2 linked regions of the Lentisphaera araneosa HTCC2155 genome follow. The protein of the gene in region 1 binds, or shares a complex with, the protein of each later gene. Links are inferred from orthologs where the notes say so. Each region holds a gene or a part of one and is shown in the gene's direction. Other genes may lie near its edges.

Region 1 (10,498 bases):
TGATGTTAAAGAAAGCTTGCCTTCATCACCTGGAAGAGGTTTGTTACGAAGAATTATTGTTCTAGGAGAGTGTTCACTAGGCTCGGGAACAGGGTCATTATCTTCTAAATTTTTTATTGAATCAGAGTTGTGTGGGGCTTCTAGTTCATTTGGTTTAGCCTTGGTGCCACTGAAAAGCTCTCCGTCCATGCTGTTGATGGGAGGAGTTTGTTGCTGCTCGCGCTCTTGATGAAGTGTCGTTGGATTTGTTTCTTGGTCAAAATTTTCTACTTCTTCAATAGGCGCAGTAGCGTCTTCGTATGTGGGGTCGCTTATTTCTTCACTAGATTCAGGATTGGTTTCCGAATTAGCTTTCTTGATGAGCAAAGAAGGAGGGGTTTCGTGGCTATTAGAAGTTTTGATTTTTAGCCCTGACGATTGCGGTGCTTGACTAGAGCGTGAATTTAAGTCAGCGGTATTTTCTCTGCATGCAGTGCTTTTGATCTTTAGTGTTTTTTCAGCTGAATCTTGCGTGTCTGATGTCACCTCAGTAGGCGAGGACGATATGTCTTCGGCTTTCTTTAAAATCAGTGGTTTTGGAGTCTCGTTGTAGAGTGGGAGTTCCTGTTCAAATAAGTTGTCATCTTCGGTACTCATGAGGGCTCCTCAGGGTTTTTGTATATGTCGTCTAAAATTTCGCGTTTGCCAGTGTGGTCTGCAGGGCTTAAGAATCCGATATCTTCAAGTTCTTCAATAATATTGGCGGCTTTGTTGTAGCCGATACGCATTTTTCTTTGTAGATAAGAGATGGAAGTTTTTTTGTCTCTTCGAATGATTTCCATGGCTTGAGAAATGACGTTATCGTGTTTGTTGTCGTCGCCTTCGTATTCTTCTCCATCAGTTCCATTAGAGCTTTCTGTTGAACCCGTTTTTATAATATCTTTGAAGCGTTGGCTTTGTTGTTTGGAGATAAATTCAACGACTTTTTCCACATCTGCATCAGGTGTCCATGCGGACTGGATTCTCATGAGTGAGCTTGAAGCAGGTGGATTGAAGAGCATGTCACCTTTGCCTAAGAGGCCTTCGGCGCCTTTAGTGCCCAAGATCGTCATGGAGTCAATGTATGAGCCAACTTGGAAGGCAATGCGGGTTGGAAAGTTGGCTTTGATAATACCAGTAATCACATTTGTTCTTGGGCTTTGCGTGGCAAGGACGAGGTGGATGCCGACCGCACGGGCTTTAGCCGCGAGCGTGGAGACTGAATTCTCGATTTCGCCCTTAGTATTTTTGTTACTCATTAAGTCGGCAAATTCATCAATGATAATAACTGTGATGGGCAGTTTGTCGGGGATAGAGTTGCCATTTTTATCTTCGGTTGGTTCGTTTGGTTTTTTCGTTCGATTGTTGAAGTCGGCGAGGTTGCGGACTCTTACCGCAGCAAGTAGGTCGTAGCGAACATTCATTTCGAAGCATGCCCAACGTAAGGCAGCAGGAACTTGTTCGGATTCAGTGATAATGGGGCATACAAGATGAGGGATATCTTCGTAGGGAGCAAGTTCTACTTTTTTAGGGTCTACCATGATGAGCTCTAGTTCGTCGGGTGAGAAGCGGTAGAGTAAGCTCATGATTAAGCAATTCATGAAAACAGATTTACCCGAGCCAGTTGTGCCAGCAATCAGAAGGTGTGGGGCTTTAGCTAAATCCATGACCGAGGTGTTGCCTGTGCCGTCTTTACCAAGAGCAATAGGGATCATGGCATCAGAATTTTTAAAGTCTTTGGCTTGAACCATACCGCGTAGCCAAACACTTGAGTCTTCATCATTAGGGACTTCTACGCCAACGGAACGACGACCGGGTATCGGTGTGATGATGCGGATGCCCATTGGCGCTTGGAGTTCCATGGTGAGGTTATTTGAGATGCTATCAATCTTTTCGACACGTACACCTTTTTCCGGGATGATTTCGTAAAGTGTCACTCGAGGCCCGGGGAAGGCTTCGCCCATGCGAGCTTTAATTTTAAAGTGCTCAAGTGTTTCTTGGATGATTTCTTTTTTGCGCTGAAGTTCCTCTTGGCTGATCTTGATGCTTGAGTCACCATCAGTCAGTAGTGATGCTGTGGGAAGTTTGTAGCGCGAAGATTTCGTTGAATGTTGGGGTTCCGTTAGTTGACCAGAGAAAATTTCGTGGGGTTTTTCGTCGTCAATTATATGGTCATCACTAGGCGCTGTTTGTTGGGCTTCAGCTAATGGGAGTTCTTGTTCCCCTTCGACTTCTTTTGTCTTTTTAGGTTTTTTTCGAGGAGTTGGTTCTGGGCTTGGTGCTTCTTCTTGTTGAAGCTTGTTATCGTCAGTCACGGCTGGGAGGTAGTCGTCAGCCTTCTTGCTTTCGACTTCCTGAAGAGCGTTATCCTCTTCGTGTTTAGTCTGAAACCATGAGGCGATAGTATTTTTCAGGTTTGAAAGTGAACTGTGTTTAGTGGAAGAGTTGGCATGCTCTTCTTTTGCAGGAGTTTTTACTTTGGCTTCTTTCTCTTTGGCTTCATTGTCGTCTTTTTTCTGTTTCGGCCAATCAAAATTCATGAAGATATAAAGACTGTAAGAGATGAGGGCTAATGAAAGGATTATACAGCCAAGTCTGTTGCAGATGTGGTAAAGCCATCCGTGTTCAGGGTTGGCGAGTAGGCTGCCTAGGGCGCCGCCGGGGATCTGGGAGATGTTGAGGCTCTTGCATAGGCTAGACATGAAGTCAGGATAGCAGCCGAGGCAGGTTGAAATGCCGCTCGCAAAAAAAGCGATAGAGAGAAAGTAGATCCAGTTCGTTTTATGAATGTTTAAATTTATGAGTCGACGGATGGCGGAAGAAAAAATCAAGATTGTTATGGGGTAAGCACCTAGCCCAAAGCTCAAAAGCATGATGTAGGAGATACGAGCACCAAGGGCGCCAAAGAGGTTAGAGTATTGGTGTTCGAGTTTGCCTCCAGTGATGGCACTTAAGTCTGAGGGGGAATATGAGATAACGGAAATAAATACCATGAGTACCATGGTGAATATGAAGGTGTGTAGACCTCGTTCTTTGGTTTTGTGAAAGAGGGTATTTGTACTTTCCATGAAAAACTTTAACTCGAATTTTAATTGATTTTTCTAAAGTAATTTGTCTTGTTCAAAAATAAAGGAATGAGAGGCCTCTTGTGACTCAAATTCAGTTTTTTAATGGATATTTGTCAGTATTGATTTATTATGCTCAATCAAATTAGAAAATCAGGATAAAAAACATGGACGCAAATACAGTCTTAAAGAAAATTGGCATTGCTTTTAATTTACAGAAAAGGGACTTGTTGGATATCTTCGAGTTGGCAGGCTACGATGTGAATTCTAGCCAGGTGGGTGCTTTTATGGTGGCGCCTAGTCATAAGAACTTTAAAAAGATGGAAGATGCGGTTTTAATCGATTTTCTAGATGCTCTCATTCTTTACTCTCGTGGGACAAAGGAAGAGCCTAATGTGCCACCATTCGCTATATTAAACGCGATCCAATCTTTGGCAGAGCGCGGAAATTCGGAAGCTTTGAGTGCTATTGATGATTGCACATCCAAGGCTCGGGAAGCTATGGAATCAGGGGTTTTTGAAGATTAATAGGGGATTTCTTCTTCAGGCTTTTAAATAAAGTATTTTAAGTTTTAAAAAAATTAGTTTGAAAAGTAACTTGCTCTGCATATATTCGTCTATGCAAATATATAAATATGGAAAACAAATATGAGTAAAATACATACAACACATATCTTCACTTCAGAGTCAGTTTCTGAAGGCCACCCCGATAAAGTTTCTGATCAGATTTCTGATGCTATTCTCGACGCGTGCCTGGAGCAAGATTCTGCGAGCCGTGTGGCTTGTGAAACATTAGTGACGACAGATCTCGTTGTTATTGCAGGTGAAATCACGACAAATGCAAAGATTGATTACGAAGCGATTGCTCGCAAAGTTATCAGTGACATCGGTTATGTTTCTGACGGTATCGGTTTTGATTCGGCAACTTGCGAAGTCCAAGTTAGAGTTCACGAACAATCTGCGGATATCGCACAAGGTGTTGATGAGGGCGCTGGCCTTCACGCTGAGCAGGGTGCCGGTGACCAGGGTATGATGTTTGGTTATGCTTCAAACGAAACTGAAGCACTTATGCCTGCGCCTGTCTACTACTCACATAAAATTTTAGAGAAGCTTGCAGATGTTAGAAAAAATAATCCTGATTACGCATTCTTATTACCGGATTCAAAAAGCCAAGTTTCCATTCGTTACGAAAACGGTAAGCCAGCTGCAGTGACTGCAGTGGTTGTTTCTCATCAGCACAGAGAAGAGATGGATATCGCTCAATTAGAGCAGATCGTTAAGCAAGTGGTTTCAGAGGTTATCCCTGCTGACCTTCTTCAAGAAGAAATTGTTTACCATATCAACCCAACGGGTAAATTCGTTATTGGTGGGCCTCATGGTGACTGTGGTTTGACTGGTCGTAAAATCATCGTAGATACATATGGTGGTGTTGGTTCACATGGTGGTGGTGCTTTCTCTGGTAAAGACCCTTCAAAAGTTGACCGTTCTGCAGCTTACTATAGCCGTTATGTAGCAAAAAATATTGTTGCTGCTGGTTTAGCTGAAAAATGTGAAATTCAAGTCGCTTACGCCATTGGTGTTCCTTACCCAATTTCAGTTAATGTTGACACTTACGGTACGGGTACGCTTGAAGATGATAAGGATCTCGAAGCGATTGTAAGCCAAGTTTTCTCAATGAAGCCTGCTGACCTAATTTCTGAACTTAAATTGAAGACTCCTTCAAACTGGAAATATCAGCAATCAGCTGCTTATGGCCACTTTGGTCGCGATATTTTCCCTTGGGAGCAAATGACTAAAGTTGCAGAGCTTAAAGCAGCTGCAGGGGTTTAATATATGTCGGCAAAATTTATTGGCGCTGGTTCACCATTAGTTGATGTTCTTGGTCGTGTTGATGATGCTTTCGTCGACAGCGTAGGTGGTGAAAAGGGCGGAATGATTATGGTTGATCACAATGAGATGGACTCTATTATTGATTCTCTAGCAAACCCAGAAGTGGCTCCAGGTGGATCTGCATCAAATACTTTGATTGGATTGATGAAGCTTGGTGAGAGTGGTGCTTTCTTAGGTAAAGTTGGTCGTGATCAGCGCGGTGATTATTTTGTAGAAAGTTTCGAAAGCGCCGGTGGTTCAGCACATGCATTTAAATCCTGTGCTTTTACTCCTACAGGTACATGTATATCTTTGGTTACTCCAGATGCCCAAAGAACCCTTCGTACTCATTTGGGCGCGGCTGCAACTTTAGCAGTCGATGAAGTCAGTAAAGCAGATTTTGAGAACTGTACTCATGCGCACCTCGAAGGTTACATGCTTTTTAATTATGATCTCACGATCAAGACACTTCATGCAGCAAAAGAAGCGGGCTGTACAGTTAGTCTTGATTTAGCGGCTTTTGAAGTGGTTCAAGCGAACGCAGAAGTTTTGGGAGAAATCCTTGATCAATATATTGATATGGTTTTTGCTAACGAAGATGAAGCCAAGGCTTGGTGTGGTAGCGAAGATCCACAAGTCGCTCTTGATAGCCTATCTAAATACTGTGATGTTGTTGCCGTTAAACTTGGTCCTGAAGGGGCTTGGGTTAGGAAAGGTGAGGAAACAGTATTTGTAAATTCTTATAAAGTAGAGGCAGTTGATACAACTGGTGCTGGTGACCTTTGGGCTTCTGGTTTTCTCTACGGTCTGTACAATGATTATGGACTTGAAAAAAGTGCAAAACTGGGCGCCAAAACTGGTTCGGAAGTTGTACAAATCATGGGCGCCGTTATTCCCGAGGCTGGATGGGATAGAATTAAAACATTTTTAAATGAACTATAAAGGAAAAAACAAATGAGTTTTTCAGATTATAAAATTGCCGACATCTCTCTTGCAGAGTTTGGTCGTAAAGAACTAGATATTGCAGAACACGAGATGCCAGGTTTAATAGCAACACGTGAAAAATACGGCGAAGAGCAACCGCTTAAAGGTTTGAAAATCATGGGTTCACTCCACATGACAATTCAAACTGCAGTTCTCATCGAAACTCTTACAGCTCTTGGTGCAGATGTACGTTGGTGTTCTTGTAACATCTTCTCGACTCAAGACCACGCGGCAGCAGCTATTGCAGCAGCTGAAACTCCAGTATTTGCTTGGAAGGGTGAAACTTTAGAAGAGTACTGGGAATGTACTTACAAAGCTTTAACTTGGCCTGATGGTTCTGGTCCGGATCAAATTGTTGATGATGGTGGCGATTCAACTATGCTCATTCACCTTGGTGTAAAAGCAGAAGCTGGCGATGTGGCTTTCCTCGAGACTCCGGGTAGCGAAGAAGAGCAAGTTCTTTTCAATCTTATTAAGCGCATTCTTAAAGAGAAGCCAGGTCACTGGACAGAAGTTGCCAAGAAAGTTGTTGGTGTTTCAGAAGAAACAACTACAGGTGTTCACCGTCTTATTCAGATGGAAGAAAGAGGCGAGCTTCTTTTCCAGGCGATCAATGTAAATGACTCAGTAACTAAATCGAAATTCGATAATGTTTACGGTTGCCGTCACTCACTCGTAGATGGTATTAAACGTGCGATGGACGTGCTTCTTTCTGGTAAAGTAGCTATGGTTTGTGGTTTTGGTGATGTGGGTAAAGGTTCTGCGGAATCGCTCGTTAATGAGCGTGCTCGAGTTCTCGTTTCTGAAGTTGATCCCATTTGCGCTCTTCAAGCTTGTATGACGGGTTACGAAGTGACTACAGTTGAAGATGCTCTTCCGGTTGCTGACATCTACGTAACAACTACGGGTAATAAAGATATCATTACAGCTGCGCATATGGCTAATATGAAAGACCAAGCCATTGTTTGTAATATTGGTCACTTTGATAACGAGATCCAAATGGCTGAGCTTGAATCAACGCCTGGTGTTGTAAAAATGTCAGTTAAGACAGACGATATTCCTGGTGGACCTGTAGATAAATATACTTTCGCTGACGGACGTTCTATCTATGTTCTCGCAGCTGGTCGTTTAATTAACCTCGGTTGTGCAACTGGTCACCCAAGTTTTGTAATGTCTAACAGCTTCACTAACCAAACGATTGCTCAGATTGATATTGCGAAGAACGCAGATCGCAAAATCGGTGTTACTCGTCTCAGTAAAGAGCTCGACGAAGAAGTTGCTCGTTTACACTTGGGTAAACTAGGTGCAAAATTAACGACTCTCAGTCAAGAGCAAGCTGATTATATTAGCGTTCCAGTTGAAGGTCCTTATAAGCCTGAGCATTACCGCTACTAATCTTATTTAGATTATGAGCCTGAGCCCGAGATAATTCTCGGGCTTTTTTTGTTTGCCCAGCAAAGCTGGCAAACCCGCCCGCTTGAAAGAAATCGGGGTCGCCCCGATCAAGGGGAAGTCAATTCGATTCGCAAGTGCGTCACGGGTAACTGTGAGGTGTGAAGGAAGCGATAGGAAGTAAGGTGGCCGGAGCGTAAGCGAACCTGATACGGCACATTAGGAGGGTGAGTCTGCAAAACATGATGAAGTCCCAATACTTGATCAGTCCTAATGTGTGCTTGAGGTCGGTAAACCTTACAGGGAGTCAGTGCAATAACTGGGGATCCCCCTGCTCATCCGTCCGAGGTGGTAAGGCTAAATCAAGAGGAGACTCAAGATTGACCGAAGTGGTGCAGGGAGTCAGATGATTCCATAGTAGTGAATAAATCTCGGCCTGTGAAAGCTGGTAACAGTGTGGAGGATAAAACCAAGATGACTTACAACGTAGTTTGTAGGGGTCAATGAATGCCAAAAGTCTCATTGATTGCGAAGGGATGAAGTATGTGTGAAATGATAACAAAAGCACGTGCGATCAAGTAAGAAGGACACGGAGACGCTGATAGGCGTGGTGTCTTGGAAGCAGGAAAGTAGTGAAATGTAATCTCGCTCCAAGCCCGACCATGAGAGTAGTTTGGGCCCTCAAAAGTAAATTGCCATGAGCTAGAAGGCTTTTGAACTCAAATGAAGATCTCATTCTTATTTGATAGTCGTGAAAGAAGGATCAACAGAAATGAAAAATAAACGTGTTTACTATAGTTTGTACTCAAAGCTACTTTCAGAGTTTGCTCTGATGCAAGCCTTTTCAAAAGTGAAGAAAGCTGATGGATCTGCGGGAATAGACTCTCAGTCAACGGCGGACTTTGCGGATGACTTGGTAGATCAAGTACGTTTATTAGTTCGTGAACTCAAGGATAAGAGCTACAGACCACAGCCAGTTTTGAGGGTGGAGATACCTAAAGATGATGGAGGTGTTCGCAAGCTCGGGATTCCAGCAGTTCGCGACCGTGTTGTTCAGCAGGCTCTGCTGGATATATTACAGGACATCTTTGAAGAGGATTTCCATCCGTCGAGTTATGGCTACCGGCCCCAGCGCAGTTGCCATCAAGCGATAGCAAAAGCTCAGCTTTTCATGCGCAAGTATGAAATGAAGCATGTGGTGGATATGGACTTGTCCAAGTGTTTTGATACCTTGGATCACAGTCTTATTATCAAATGCTTTCGTAAACGAGTCAGCGATGGAAGTATTCTTAATTTGATTGAGTTCTTTCTCAAGAGCGGTGTGATGAATAAAGGCGAATTCGAGCCGAGTGAACTTGGTAGTCCACAGGGTGGAGTTATCAGCCCTTTAATTGCCAATGTTTATCTCAATGAATTCGATCAAGAAATGATGAGACGTGGCCACAGAATTGTGCGTTATGCAGATGATATCTTGATATTTACTCGTTCACAAAGCGCTGCAGAGAATGCGCTCGCTCAAGCAAGTAAGATTCTGGAAGAAGACCTTAAACTCACAGTGAATAAAGAGAAAACTCATTTAGCTCACTCGAGTACGGGGATTAAATTTCTTGGAGTGAAAATCTTTGGCTGGTGTACTCAAATACAGCAAAAGAAGATCAAAGCATTCAAGGGAAAAGTAAAGCTCATCACCAAGCGAAACTCACCAGTGAATCTACAAAGAGTCATTGATGAACTTCGTCCCAAGATGCGAGGCTTTGCCAATTACTTCCGAGTTGCTAATTGCAAGAAACTCTTCGAGGAGCTCATGGCCTGGATACGCCGTAGACTTCGCTCAAAGCAGATGAAGCTTTGGAAGAAACCAGCCAAACTCCAACGAGTTCTTAGACAAAGAGGCTATCAAGGTGACTTCAAAGCCATTAAGATGATATCTTGGCGTAATGCCTGCTCACAGCATGCGCATTATTCCATGCCTAATAGCTTGTTTGATGAACTGAAACTATTCGACATGAACAAAGTTGAAACAGGGATTTCTGTACCATCATGGTAATAAACATATACAGGAGCCGTATACGTGAACCGTACGTACGGTTCTGTGAGAGGGATAAGTCAGAGCCTAGTGCTCTGACTTACTCTACTCGATGTGGATTTATTGCTAATTTAACAAAGAAAAAATTTCATCGATATATAGAGGCTTTATATTATCGCAGTGTTAAATACTAAATATGGATGGTTAGGTGAGTATTCTTAGAAAACTGATTCCCCCCAAAGGGTGGAAAATGCCCGCGGCAATAGTCGGTGGTGTGCTTGTGGGTTTATTGATTGACTTGTTTTACGTTTCAAATGCGGCTTCATATCTTTCAGATGATCCAGCAACATGTATGAATTGTCATGTAATGGGGCCTCAGCACGCGAGTTGGCGCAATAGTTCGCATCGAGAGCATGCAACTTGCAATGACTGTCATGTACCCCATGACAGTGTTGTTAGTAAGTACTTCTTTAAAGCAAAAGACGGCATTCGTCATGCGAGTCTTTTTACAATACGTGGGAAAAATCAACACCAGACAGTTCAAATGTTGGAGGCTGGTCAAAAGGTTGTTCAACAAAATTGCCTTCGTTGTCATTCACAGCATTTAGGTGAAACACACGTGGTGTCACCAGAAGGAACGGATAGGAACTGTTGGGAATGTCACCGTCAAGTGCCCCATGGAGATGTCAGAAGTCTTTCTGCAAATCACAAAGCAAATACCTCTTTAATGAAAACAGAAATTGCCGATTGGCTTAAAAAGAAATAGGAGAAATTATGAGTAATGAAGGAAACGAAAAGGGCTTTAACCCCTGGATTGTTTTTGTACTAACAGCGGTGCTCGTTGTTATTGCAGGTCTAATGCTCTCGAATATAAAGGAGCGTAAGGTTGAGGCGGTCCGTATGAATATGGTTGGTGCAGATGTACAACCGTATGAACCTCGTAGTGAAAAGTGGGCGAAAAATTACCCCAAACAATACGAAGGCTGGAAGGCGACAATGAAAGGCGAATTCAAGTCTAAGCATAATGGTAGCACCATGGTGGATATGCTTGAAGAAAGTCCTGATTTTGTAGTTCTATGGGCGGGTTACGGTTTTTCAAAAGACTATAATGCACCTCGTGGTCATATGCATGCAGTCGAAGATAT
Region 2 (10,615 bases), on another replicon or contig:
AGAGTCTTTCGATGCGGACATCGCAAAAATCAAAGAAGCTTGCGAAGCGAACAACTATGCTGAGATCAAAGAGCTCACAGAGAAGTTCGAAGCTCGCCTTCAAGAACTCGGTCAGTACATGGGTGCTCCAGGTGCTGATGGCGCTGGCGCTGGCGCAGCCGGTGCGGCAGGAGCTGCTGGTGCAGGTGCTGCGGGCGCTGCTGATTCTGAAAAGAAGAAAGAAGACGACGACATCATCGACGCCGACTTCGTTTAAGCTAAAAAATCTGCTGACTCCCCTCTTGGGAGTCAGCTTTCCTTATATCCTAACAAAAACCTAATACGGAGAAAACCAACTATGAGCATTCAGCCTCTAGGTGATCGCGTTCTCGTTCAAGAGATCGAAGTAAAAGAAGTAAGCGTTGGCGGAATTATCCTCCCCGACTCAGCTAAAGAAAAGCCACAAGAAGCCAAAGTTATTGCCCTCGGAACTGGTGGTATTGACGCTAATGGTAAAGAAATCACTTTCCACGTTGCCGAAGGCGACACAGTGATTGTCTCTAAATATGGTGGTACTGAAGTGAAAGCTGACGGTCAGGAATACAAAATCCTCAACCAAAACGATATCCTCGCAATCGTAAAATAATTTTAGGAATATTTACAAATGGCTAAACAATTAATTTTCGACGAGAACGCTCGTCGCAAGCTCCTCTCGGGTGTAGAGAAGCTCTCTAAAGCTGTAAAAGTTACTCTCGGTCCAAAAGGCCGTAACGTTGTTCTCGACAAGAGCTTTGGCACTCCTCATATCACAAAAGATGGTGTTTCTGTAGCTAAAGAAATCGAACTCGAATGCCCTTACGAAAACATGGGTGCTCAAATGGTTCGCGAAGTTGCTTCAAAAACTGCTGATCTCGCTGGTGACGGTACAACTACTGCAACAGTTCTTGCAGAAGCTATCTACCGTGAAGGTCTTAAGAATGTAACTGCGGGTGCTAACCCCATGAGTCTTAAGCGTGGTATCGACAAAGCTGTTGCTGCTATGGTTGCGGAGCTCGCAAACATCAGTACTCCTGTTGAAACTAACGAGCAAGTTAAGCAGATCGCTACGATCTCTGCTAACGGCGACGAAGAAATCGGTAGCATCATTGCTGACGCTATGGACAAAGTTGGTAAAGACGGCACAATCGCTGTTGAAGAGTCAAAAACTATCGAAACAACTCTCGACGTTGTTGATGGTATGCAGTTCGACAAAGGTTACCTCTCGCCTTACTTCTCAACTGACCTCGAGTCACGTGAAGCTCTCCTCGAAGATCCTTACATCCTCATTTTCGAAAAGAAAATTGCTAACCTCCAAGACATGCTCCCGCTTCTCCAAGAAGTGAGCAAAACTGGTAAGCCTTTCCTCATCATCGCTGAAGACGTTGAAGGCGAAGCTCTTTCTACTCTCGTCATCAACAAGCTCCGTGGCACACTCAATGTTTGTGCTGTTAAAGCTCCTGGTTTCGGTGATCGTCGTAAAGCTATGCTCGAAGACATCGCTATCCTCACTGGTGGTAAATGCATCACTGAAGACCTCGGCATGAAGCTCGAAAACGTCACTCTCGAAGACCTCGGTTCTGCTAAGCGCGTTATCGTTGACAAAGACAACACAGTTGTTGTTGATGGTAAAGGTGCTCAAGCTGAGATCATGGGTCGTGTGAAGCTTCTTAAAGCTCAAATCGAAGAGTCTACTTCTGAGTACGACAAAGAAAAACTCCAAGAGCGTCTTGCGAAGCTCGCTGGTGGTGTAGCCGTCATTAACGTTGGCGCTGCAACTGAAACTGAAATGAAAGAGAAAAAAGACCGCGTTGACGATGCGCTTCACGCAACTCGTGCAGCTGTTGACGAAGGTATTGTTGCTGGTGGCGGCGTTGCGTACATCCGTGCTCAAGCTGTTGCAGCTGGCATCGAACTCTCTGGCGACGAAGCTGTTGGTGCATCTATCATTGCTCGCGCATGTGAAGCTCCACTTCGTCAGCTCGTTAACAATGCAGCTGGTGAAGCTTCAATTGTCATCGCAAAAGTTCGCGAAGGCGAAGGCAACTACGGTTTCAACGTTGCAACTGACGAATACGTTGACATGCTCGAAGCTGGTGTTATCGACCCTAAGAAAGTAACGCGTTCTGCTTTACAGCACGCTGGTTCTATCTCTGGTCTTCTCCTTACTACTGAATGTCTCATTACTGACATCAAAGAAGAAGCTCCTGCTGGTGGCGGTGGTGATCACCACGGCGGCGGAATGCCAGGTGGCATGGGCGGAATGCCCGGCATGATGTAATCAGTTTTAACTGATTCATAAAAAAGGCGTCCCAATCGGGGCGCCTTTTTTTATGTGAAGTTTGAGCTCGTGATCTTATTTTTTAACGTTCTAAGAAAAAAATCGACAAATTACATCATTTATTTTCCAGCTTAGTAACATTCCCGAAAGAGCTTCGCTTATCTGCTTAGATTAATAATAAGTAAAGTAAGAGAATAATATGAAGCACTTCCTTTTAGCCATTAGCTGTTTAATGACATTTAATATCCAAGCCTTGGATCAAGCGACGAATCAAAAAGATCTCGATCAAAGAATGGAATGGTTTAACGACGCCAAGTTTGGCATGTTCATTCACTGGGGAGCCTACTCTGTATTGAAAGGCTCTTGGCAGGGTAAGGAAATGGAGTTTTACGCGGAATGGATTCAGGCGAAAGCGGATATCCCAAAAGAGCAATATGTAAAAGTGGCCGAACGTTTCAATCCCGAACAATTTGATGCCGATGCTTGGGCCAAAGCCGCTTATGAAGCTGGCATGAAATACATGGTTATCACCACCAAGCACCACGAAGGTTTTTGCCTTTGGGATAGCCAATACACAAAGTACGATATTAAAGATACAGCTGGAATTGACCGTGACCTATTAGGTGAACTCAGTGCAGCTTGTAAAAAATATGGACTCAAGTTTGGAACTTATTATTCAACGATTGATTGGCATCACGATTCACAAAAACCTGTAGAAGGCGCCAAGGGGCATTGGAATAAATGGGCGAAAATCGAGATGGTTTCCCCACAGAAAAAGAAAGAATATGTTCAGTACATGAAAAATCAGCTACAAGAACTCGTGGATCGCTACGATACACAAATCTTTTGGTTTGATGGCGACTGGAATGACTTTTGGACCATGGAAGATGGCGAAGATCTTTATCGTTTCTTACGCAAAATTCAGCCCAATGCCATTATCAATAATCGCGTCGCCAAAAGAAAAGAATTTAAATATGATTTTGGCACACCTGAGAACCAAACGCCGGGAGAAAAACTCGATTATTACTGGGAAGCCTGCTGGACGATCAATCACTCATGGGGCTACAAAGCACACGACAAGAAATGGAAAAGTAGCCAAGTGCTCATTCAAAAATTGCTCGATATCAATTCAAAAGGCGGCAATTTATTACTCAATGTGGGTCCCACACCAGAGGGAACCTTTCCGGACGGATGCATTGATCGTTTAGCGCAAATGGGGCAATGGACAAAAATGCACGGAGAAGTTCTTTATGGTACTGAGTACGCTCCCGTCAAAAGACCTTCTTGGGGCCGCGTACTGAAAAAAGGTAACTCACTCTTTCTACATGTTTTTGACTGGCCTCAGAACCAGCAGCTCAAAGTTGAAGGCCTCGCAGGATCATTGCAAAAAGCTTATGTATTTAAGCAAGCAAATGAAGCCCTTCAATTCGAGATTGATGATCAAAACTTCACGATTAAAATCCCTAAGGAAGCCTATGATGAAAATTCATCCGTTGTCGTACTCGAATTTTCTCCAGAGACGCTCTCTTTTGCGAAGACGGCAAATGCAGAAAAGCAATCCACTAATGACATAAGCTTAGCTTTGACTGCGGCAACTATCCAAGGAAAAAGCATTGTCTATGAGAAGAACACGCAAACCTTGCGTTCATTTAACTCCAATAAAGATAGCGCTAACTGGAAACAAGAAATTGTGATCCCAGGAAAATATGAAGTCTTGCTCGACACCGCACTCAATGGCAAAGAAAATTCATTTGAGGTCAAATTGAACAACAAAGTCCTCAAAGGTAAAGCGAAAAACACTGGTAAATGGGCCAAGTTTGAGGAGCTATCTCTCGGAGAAGTCGAACTTGATCAAATAGGAAATTATAGCATTTCTCTTAGAAAAACTTCAAAAAACCATCAATCACTCTTTAAATTAAAATCCATTCGTCTTCGTCCCATTCAATAGGATCACCCATATGATTAAATATCTCTGCCTTCTAAGCGCGTTTTTATGTTCATGTCAGAAAACACCTTCTCCAATTCATGAAGATGTGAGTACCCCCGCCAAATCAATTTACGTCCCAACGCAAAAGTTAGATCAACAAGCCATCTATGTCCAAAGCAATGCCAAGGCCAGTGGAGATGGCTCACTCGAAAAGCCCTACGCTTCGATCATGACTGCGATCCAACAGGCTCCAGACGCTTACACCATCTATTTACGCGAAGGTCGCTACAAAGAAGTTATCGAACTCAAAAATTTTGAAAAGAAACTTAAGATAGCCGCCTACCCTGGTGAAAAAGTTGTCATCGATGGCACCCAAGAACTTGAACTCAAGTGGGAACTTTATCAAAACAAGATCTATCGCAGTAAAGTGAATTTAGCCATATGGCAACTCTTTGCAGATAATAAGTATTCTTACTTAGCGCGCTGGCCTAACGCAACTTTTGAAGATGGAAAAATCTGGCGTATGACTCAGGGCATGCGCAGTCTCGATGGAGGTTATAAATCGAGTCAGCCTACGGGAAAAAGCCGCTTAGGACTCGCCTATGATGATGCCTTTAAAGCTCATAGTAAAGATGGCTTTAATGAGGGAGATAGTCGCTATTCTGGTCTTGCCAAAACTCAGAGCCTCGCTGATTCAGCTTTAGATTTTACCGGAGCCATTGCCGTTCTAAATATTGGTCACTGGATGACATGGGCGCGCCCCATCACAGAACACAAAGCCGGTTCAGATCATTTTTCCTATGCAAAAGATGGTATTAAATTAAGAGAACTCCATCAGCATACAGCCTATTATATTTATGGCCTCGCTGCCCTTGATCAAAATAATGAATGGTGGTATGACAAAGAAAGCCAATACCTCTATTACAGGGCTGAGGACCAACAATCTTTAAATAAGTTAAAATTTTCTAGTCGTAAAAATGACTTCATGCTAGAGCTCACTAAGGTAAAAAATCTTAGCTTTGAAAATCTTGATTTTTTTGCTGCTGGTTACAATGTACGTTTTTCTGAAAACATTCGTTTTAATGACTGCCGTTTTGATTATTTAAGCGATAATAAATATGTCCTAGGGCAATTCGATTGGTTCAATGCCTTTAATGGCAACAGCAATAATCAGATGTCGGCCTTTTTTGACGGTAAGGATAACCAATTGACCAATTGCATCTTTTCACGCTCAAATGCTCCCATCATTTTTAAAGGTGATAACACTCTTGTCCAGAATTGCCTTTTCGAAGATATTGAATGGGATGTGAACACGAATGGTGGTACAGGTTCTGTTATGATTGGCAAAGGTAGCACCATCCGCAACTGCACCCTCTCTAGGACCGGCAACTCGGAAGGCATACGCGCCATAGAAGACTCTTGTACAATTAAGTATAATCGAATTTTTGATGCAGGAAACCTCCAACACGATGGCTCGGGAATTAATGTGGGGACTAAAGTTCAAAAAGGCGCTACGGTAAGTCATAACTGGGTACATGACTGTAATCGTCAAGGCGTGCGCTTTGATTACCATGGCATGGACGTTCATCAGAGTGATGGATCCGTTTATGGAGATGGCCTTTATGCTTTCAATGTCATTTGGAATACTCAACCCAGTCAAATTAAAGGTGACCGCCACCTCATTTTTAATAATACTGTCATTAGCTGTAATTATTTCCCCGACCCAGAAAATGAGCCTTTCAACTTCAGTATCCAGGGCTTTAAAGCTATGCACGGCATCATGGGCAACGATAAATCAATTATTCGCAATAACCTAGCGAACATTAGTCATCGCAGTTGGGATTTGCGCATCACCGAGAAACGTAAGGCCAACTACCAAAATGGCGCACGCTTTTTCAAAGACCTCAATTACAATGTGCTACCAGGTAAGCACGACCATAATATGAGAGAAGCTGGCGCAGCCTATAAGTATTTGCGTGATCCGCAAAACCTAGATTTCCGACCAAAAATCAATAGTCCGCTAATTGCTTCTGGTAGAACCATACTCGCTTCCGAGAACCCCAATCAATACACTTCACTAAAGAATTTCCAGGAATTAAAACAGGGCATAGATATAGGTGCTTATCAAAGTGCCGCTAGTGATCATTACTGGATCCCAGGTTATAAAGCATGGCAGCCTAGCCAAGCAATCCCACTCGATGAAGGTGTAGTCAATCAGAGCAAAGTCGATCTCATTTTCCTCGAGTCCTACAAAGCCTCTGATCATAAAGTTTATTTTGGCACAGACCCCAAGAAACTTCAATTGCTTAAAGAATTGAAGAAGAGCAATATTTGCCCGAGCCCACAGCTCGAAGCAGGAAAAAAATACTTTTGGCGAGTCGATGCTATTTATCCCGATGGAGTCAGTTCAGGTGAAACCTGGAGTTTCACCGTAAAAGCCCCCACTTCCCAACTTGTCCATAATTAAAAAAGATCCCAACATGAAAAAATTTTTACTTCTCGTCATTTGCTTGAGTTCCTTAGCAAATGCCAAGCAAATACACGTCTACAAAGATCAGAACAACCTCAGTTCTGCCCATAAAGAGTGGCAAGAACTTCGACAAAACAATTATCAAGACACTATTGAGATTATCATCCACGAAGGCACTCATCACCTAAATCAAAGTTTGATTTTTGATGAGCGTGGCTCTGATGCCAAAACGCTTATTCGTTCTGCAACAGGTGAATCAGCAACTATTAGCGGAGCTCGCAAAATTGAAGGCTGGACTCGAACTGAACTAATGAATGGCAAAATCTGGTCCGCGCCAGTTCCTTGGGCTGAAGGAGAGCATTATTTCCATGCGCTTTTCAAGGGAAATCAAATGTTAAAACGAGCGAGCTCAGAAATCATTGAACTCAGTAATGAGGCTCCCAGTAAATTCTATTGTAACGATATGCAGAGTCGTTTCGAGTTCAATACGCACCCCGAAATAGCTAAGCTAGAGAATATTAAAGATATCGAGCTCTTTGGTCAACCAACTCGTAAATGGTTGGTAAACTATTTACCCCTTGAGCGTGTGGGTGCCAAAAAAACGAAACTCAAGATCCCTGCGACCTATATCATGAGTGGTGAATGGCAGATAGAAAACTCCCTGCAACATCTCGATGAGGCTGGCGAATGGTGTTTGAACAACGGCACTCTCTACTACTGGCCAAAAGATGATCAAGTCAAAGATATTTTTGCACCCTACCTCAATGAACTCATTCGCATTGAAGGAAAAACTGATTCGAGTTTAGAAGGAAAAGGGGAACGACCTGCAAAGAATTTTATTTTTGAAAACCTCAGCTTTAGTCACGCCGATCGTCAACGCTGGACTAAAAATGATATTGGTCTTCAGCACGACTGGAACATGTGGGATAAAGCTAATGGACTCATTCGTTTTCGGGGTGCCCAAGATTGCGAAGTCCACAATTGCAATTTCATCAATTCTGCGAGTGATGGAGTTCGACTCGATCTTTATTGCCAAAATATTACAATCGCCAATAATCGTTTTAGTAAACTCGGTGGTACCGCCATACTTTTAGCGGGGTATGGCCCAGGAAAGAAAGACGTCAATCACCACAATACCATTATCAATAATAGCTTAAGCGAAATTGGCTCACTCTACTGGCATTCGCCAGGCATCTTTGTTTGGCAGAGTGGTCATAACTTGATTGCCAAGAATCATATTTACGATCAAGGTTATAGCGGCATTATTGTCGCTGGCGTTAGACGTCGTTTTTTCTCTCAAAAATTCCCCAAAGATCAACGAGCTGATAAAAACCCCTTTAAGTTTTGGCAGTTCCCAAAGGGCACAAGGGAACACTTGCCTTCTATTCGCTGGGATGAGATCAAATATATCAAAGATCCTTTAGATTGGAAAGCCTACGAGCCCTACATGCATGCTCGACATAATATTATTGAGTTCAATGAAGTTCACGATTGCATGAAGCGCTTGCACGATGGCAATGGCATTTACTTATCTGCTCATGGTAATGATAATTTAGTTCGCTATAATTTAGTTTATAATCACCCCAAGGGTTCGATGATTCGGACGGATGATGACTCACATTATTCTTTATTGAGCTTCAATATTTTATTGGGCACAACAGGAAAAGATGGCCTGTGTATGAAGGGGCAGAACACTTTCGAGAATAACTTTTTCTTCAATACGCGTTTTACCACAGGCATGGCCGGAAATAGAGCGGAGTACTCATCGAGCTTTCGCAAGAATGTTTTCTACTCGACGGGAAACATCAATGATTTTCATTACAAAACTTTTATGATGGGCCCGATGCTCAATGATAATATTTATTATTCTAATCATAACAAACAGGCCGATAATTTCTTAGATAAAGTGCATCTCAAAGGCCAGGATAGCCGTAGCCTCATGGCAGATCCGCAATTTATAGATCTTCCAGCGGGAGAACTTTCTTTTGCAGAGAACTCTCCTGCTTCAGAAATCGGCATTCGTCCTATCACTAAATCACAGTTCCTCAACATTGGCACGACTGATGATCCTTGGCTCAAGCGCCAGGGTTCAAGCTTACCCGTTAAATGGAATGATATGCAAGGCGACTATTACTACTACGTCAATAAAATAAAACGCGTTCACTAACACCTGAATCCATGAGTTAAGCTCCCGTTCACTTTCACTAATGAACTGGAGTTTTTTTTTGACTCCTAGCGCTTTTCCAAAATCTTTGAATCGCCCTTTGAACAAGCATTACTTAGCTCAATTATCGACGAAGGCGATAAATTTTACTAGCCCTCTGTGAGCCTATCTAAGGCTACTTATTAGAAATATAATATTCGATCCTTGAAGGGAGCCAAGCACAAAATGGAAAGGACTGTACGCCCTCTTCGAGGACGAGCTTCTTATTTATAGAGTTCCCTAGGTTCATTTCATTCACCTAGGGCTAATAGTATTCTCCCCCTCCGGGGAAGAGTCCTTGCTATATAAAGCTCAATTGTCGACGAAGGCGATAAACTTTGAATAGTCCTTTGTGAGCCTATGAACCTAAGGCTATTAACATTCTCCCTCTCTGGGGAAGAGTCCTTACAAAATAAAGTATTAAGCTGAATCCATGAACTACTGAGTTCACGGAGTCAGGATAAAATTCACCAAAAACTACCAGAAGATCTTTTAAGCTTATGGCACTTATCTTTCCTGTAAATAGGCGCTTACTAAATCATTTTCTCATTGCTTGATTCATTTTAGAAAAAGAATCAAACTTAAGGTCTTTGATATTAAGTTTATCTGCAATGTGGTCACTCACTTCTTTGGCGATGATGTAAGAACCCTTGAGGGAAAAATGGACATTTACGGGCATCTGTAATTCTTTTAAACGGGGCTGTGTAAATTTATATAAATCGTTAATTTCTATTTTGTTGGTCATCATGACTTTTTCAGCTGCGTCATTGTAGCGTTGGGCATCAACGGGAAGTCGACATGGCACCACTCCCTTTGGATAATCTGTTGTTGTGGCAAAAATAAGTTTAGCTTTAGTCGCTTTTAATGAGGTCACTAATTTTTGAAGATTCATTTCATAATCCTCTACACTACGCACCGGTGCTGCGGAAGGATCTCTTGCCTCTTTGTAATGAGTTCCTGGTTGGATTCTTTTTAAATCATGAAGTCCCCAGTTAAAATGAATCAAGTCCCATTTTTTAACATCTTGAGTTTTTAACCATGCCTCAAGATTGCGGAGGCCGCTTGCGGTATCACCGCAGTTCAAGGGTTTATCATTCGCAACCGGGCGATAAACATTGGCTTTCCCTTTTAACATCTCGCGGACGTAAAGTGTATAGCCAATTGAAATAGAATCACCTAAGATAAGAACATTAGGTAAACTCGGATCTGGTACAAGCTGCCATTTATAGGCTTTTGCCTTCTCTTCAAAAGAACCTGGTTCGACAGAAAAAGCTGTAAAGCTCAAAGTAAAAACAATCAGAATACGGTAAAATAAGTTCATAAAAAATCCTCAAATAGCTTCTTTAGCTATTTTCTGCTGTCCCATTGAGTATTACGAGTATTTGACTGTGACCAAGGATCAAAACCAGAACCTTCATAAGTCGAAGTATAAGTTCTGTATTCCACATGACCATCCGCATAAAGAAAATTCATTTTCCATAAACCATGAGCCCAGAAATCTGTATTGCTTTGCTGATTCAAAATCGTCCAAGCAGTTGCCACTGCATAGCTATAATGGCCTAAAGTATTTTCTTGTATCTGATTTTCCATTAAGGCAATACTATCATCAGGATCCGTGATTTGACTGACTTGTAAAGACTCCATCTCTGTACTGTCGCCTGACCAAGGATCACTTGTGATACCACGATAAACTAAGCCCGCACCTGTATCTGCATCATC

The links.
Region 2: the proteins of metK (region 1) and groL are in contact, whole or in part, in a cryo-EM structure (PDB 8P4O), measured with the Escherichia coli proteins. The link is inferred for Lentisphaera araneosa HTCC2155 from one-to-one orthologs.

The regions. Positions count from the first base shown.
Region 1 is NZ_ABCK01000003.1:149,052-159,549, forward strand. Bases 2,970-5,821 are described here. They hold metK (methionine adenosyltransferase), read left to right. Parts: upstream 2,970-3,730; coding sequence 3,731-4,912; downstream 4,913-5,821. Other genes in these bases: LNTAR_RS25100 (FtsK/SpoIIIE family DNA translocase), read right to left, coding at 2,970-3,086; LNTAR_RS03580 (DUF1456 family protein), read left to right, coding at 3,251-3,610; LNTAR_RS03590 (adenosine kinase), read left to right, coding at 4,916-5,821. Also shown: LNTAR_RS03570 (helix-turn-helix domain-containing protein), read right to left, coding at 1-636; more of LNTAR_RS25100, read right to left, coding at 633-2,969; more of LNTAR_RS03590, read left to right, coding at 5,822-5,893; ahcY (adenosylhomocysteinase), read left to right, coding at 5,906-7,330; ltrA (group II intron reverse transcriptase/maturase), read left to right, coding at 8,100-9,374; nrfH (cytochrome c nitrite reductase small subunit), read left to right, coding at 9,604-10,119; nrfA (ammonia-forming cytochrome c nitrite reductase), read left to right, coding at 10,128-10,498. UniProt on the Escherichia coli protein: Catalyzes the formation of S-adenosylmethionine (AdoMet) from methionine and ATP.
Region 2 is NZ_ABCK01000013.1:11,078-21,692, reverse strand. Bases 1-2,969 are described here. They hold groL (chaperonin GroEL), read left to right. Parts: upstream 1-643; coding sequence 644-2,296; downstream 2,297-2,969. Other genes in these bases: LNTAR_RS13645 (alpha-L-fucosidase), read left to right, coding at 2,496-2,969; groES (co-chaperone GroES), read left to right, coding at 338-625; dnaK (molecular chaperone DnaK), read left to right, coding at 1-256. Also shown: more of LNTAR_RS13645, read left to right, coding at 2,970-4,244; LNTAR_RS13640 (right-handed parallel beta-helix repeat-containing protein), read left to right, coding at 4,255-6,690; LNTAR_RS13635 (right-handed parallel beta-helix repeat-containing protein), read left to right, coding at 6,704-8,860; LNTAR_RS13630 (SGNH/GDSL hydrolase family protein), read right to left, coding at 9,435-10,217; LNTAR_RS25800 (DUF1559 family PulG-like putative transporter), read right to left, coding at 10,244-10,615.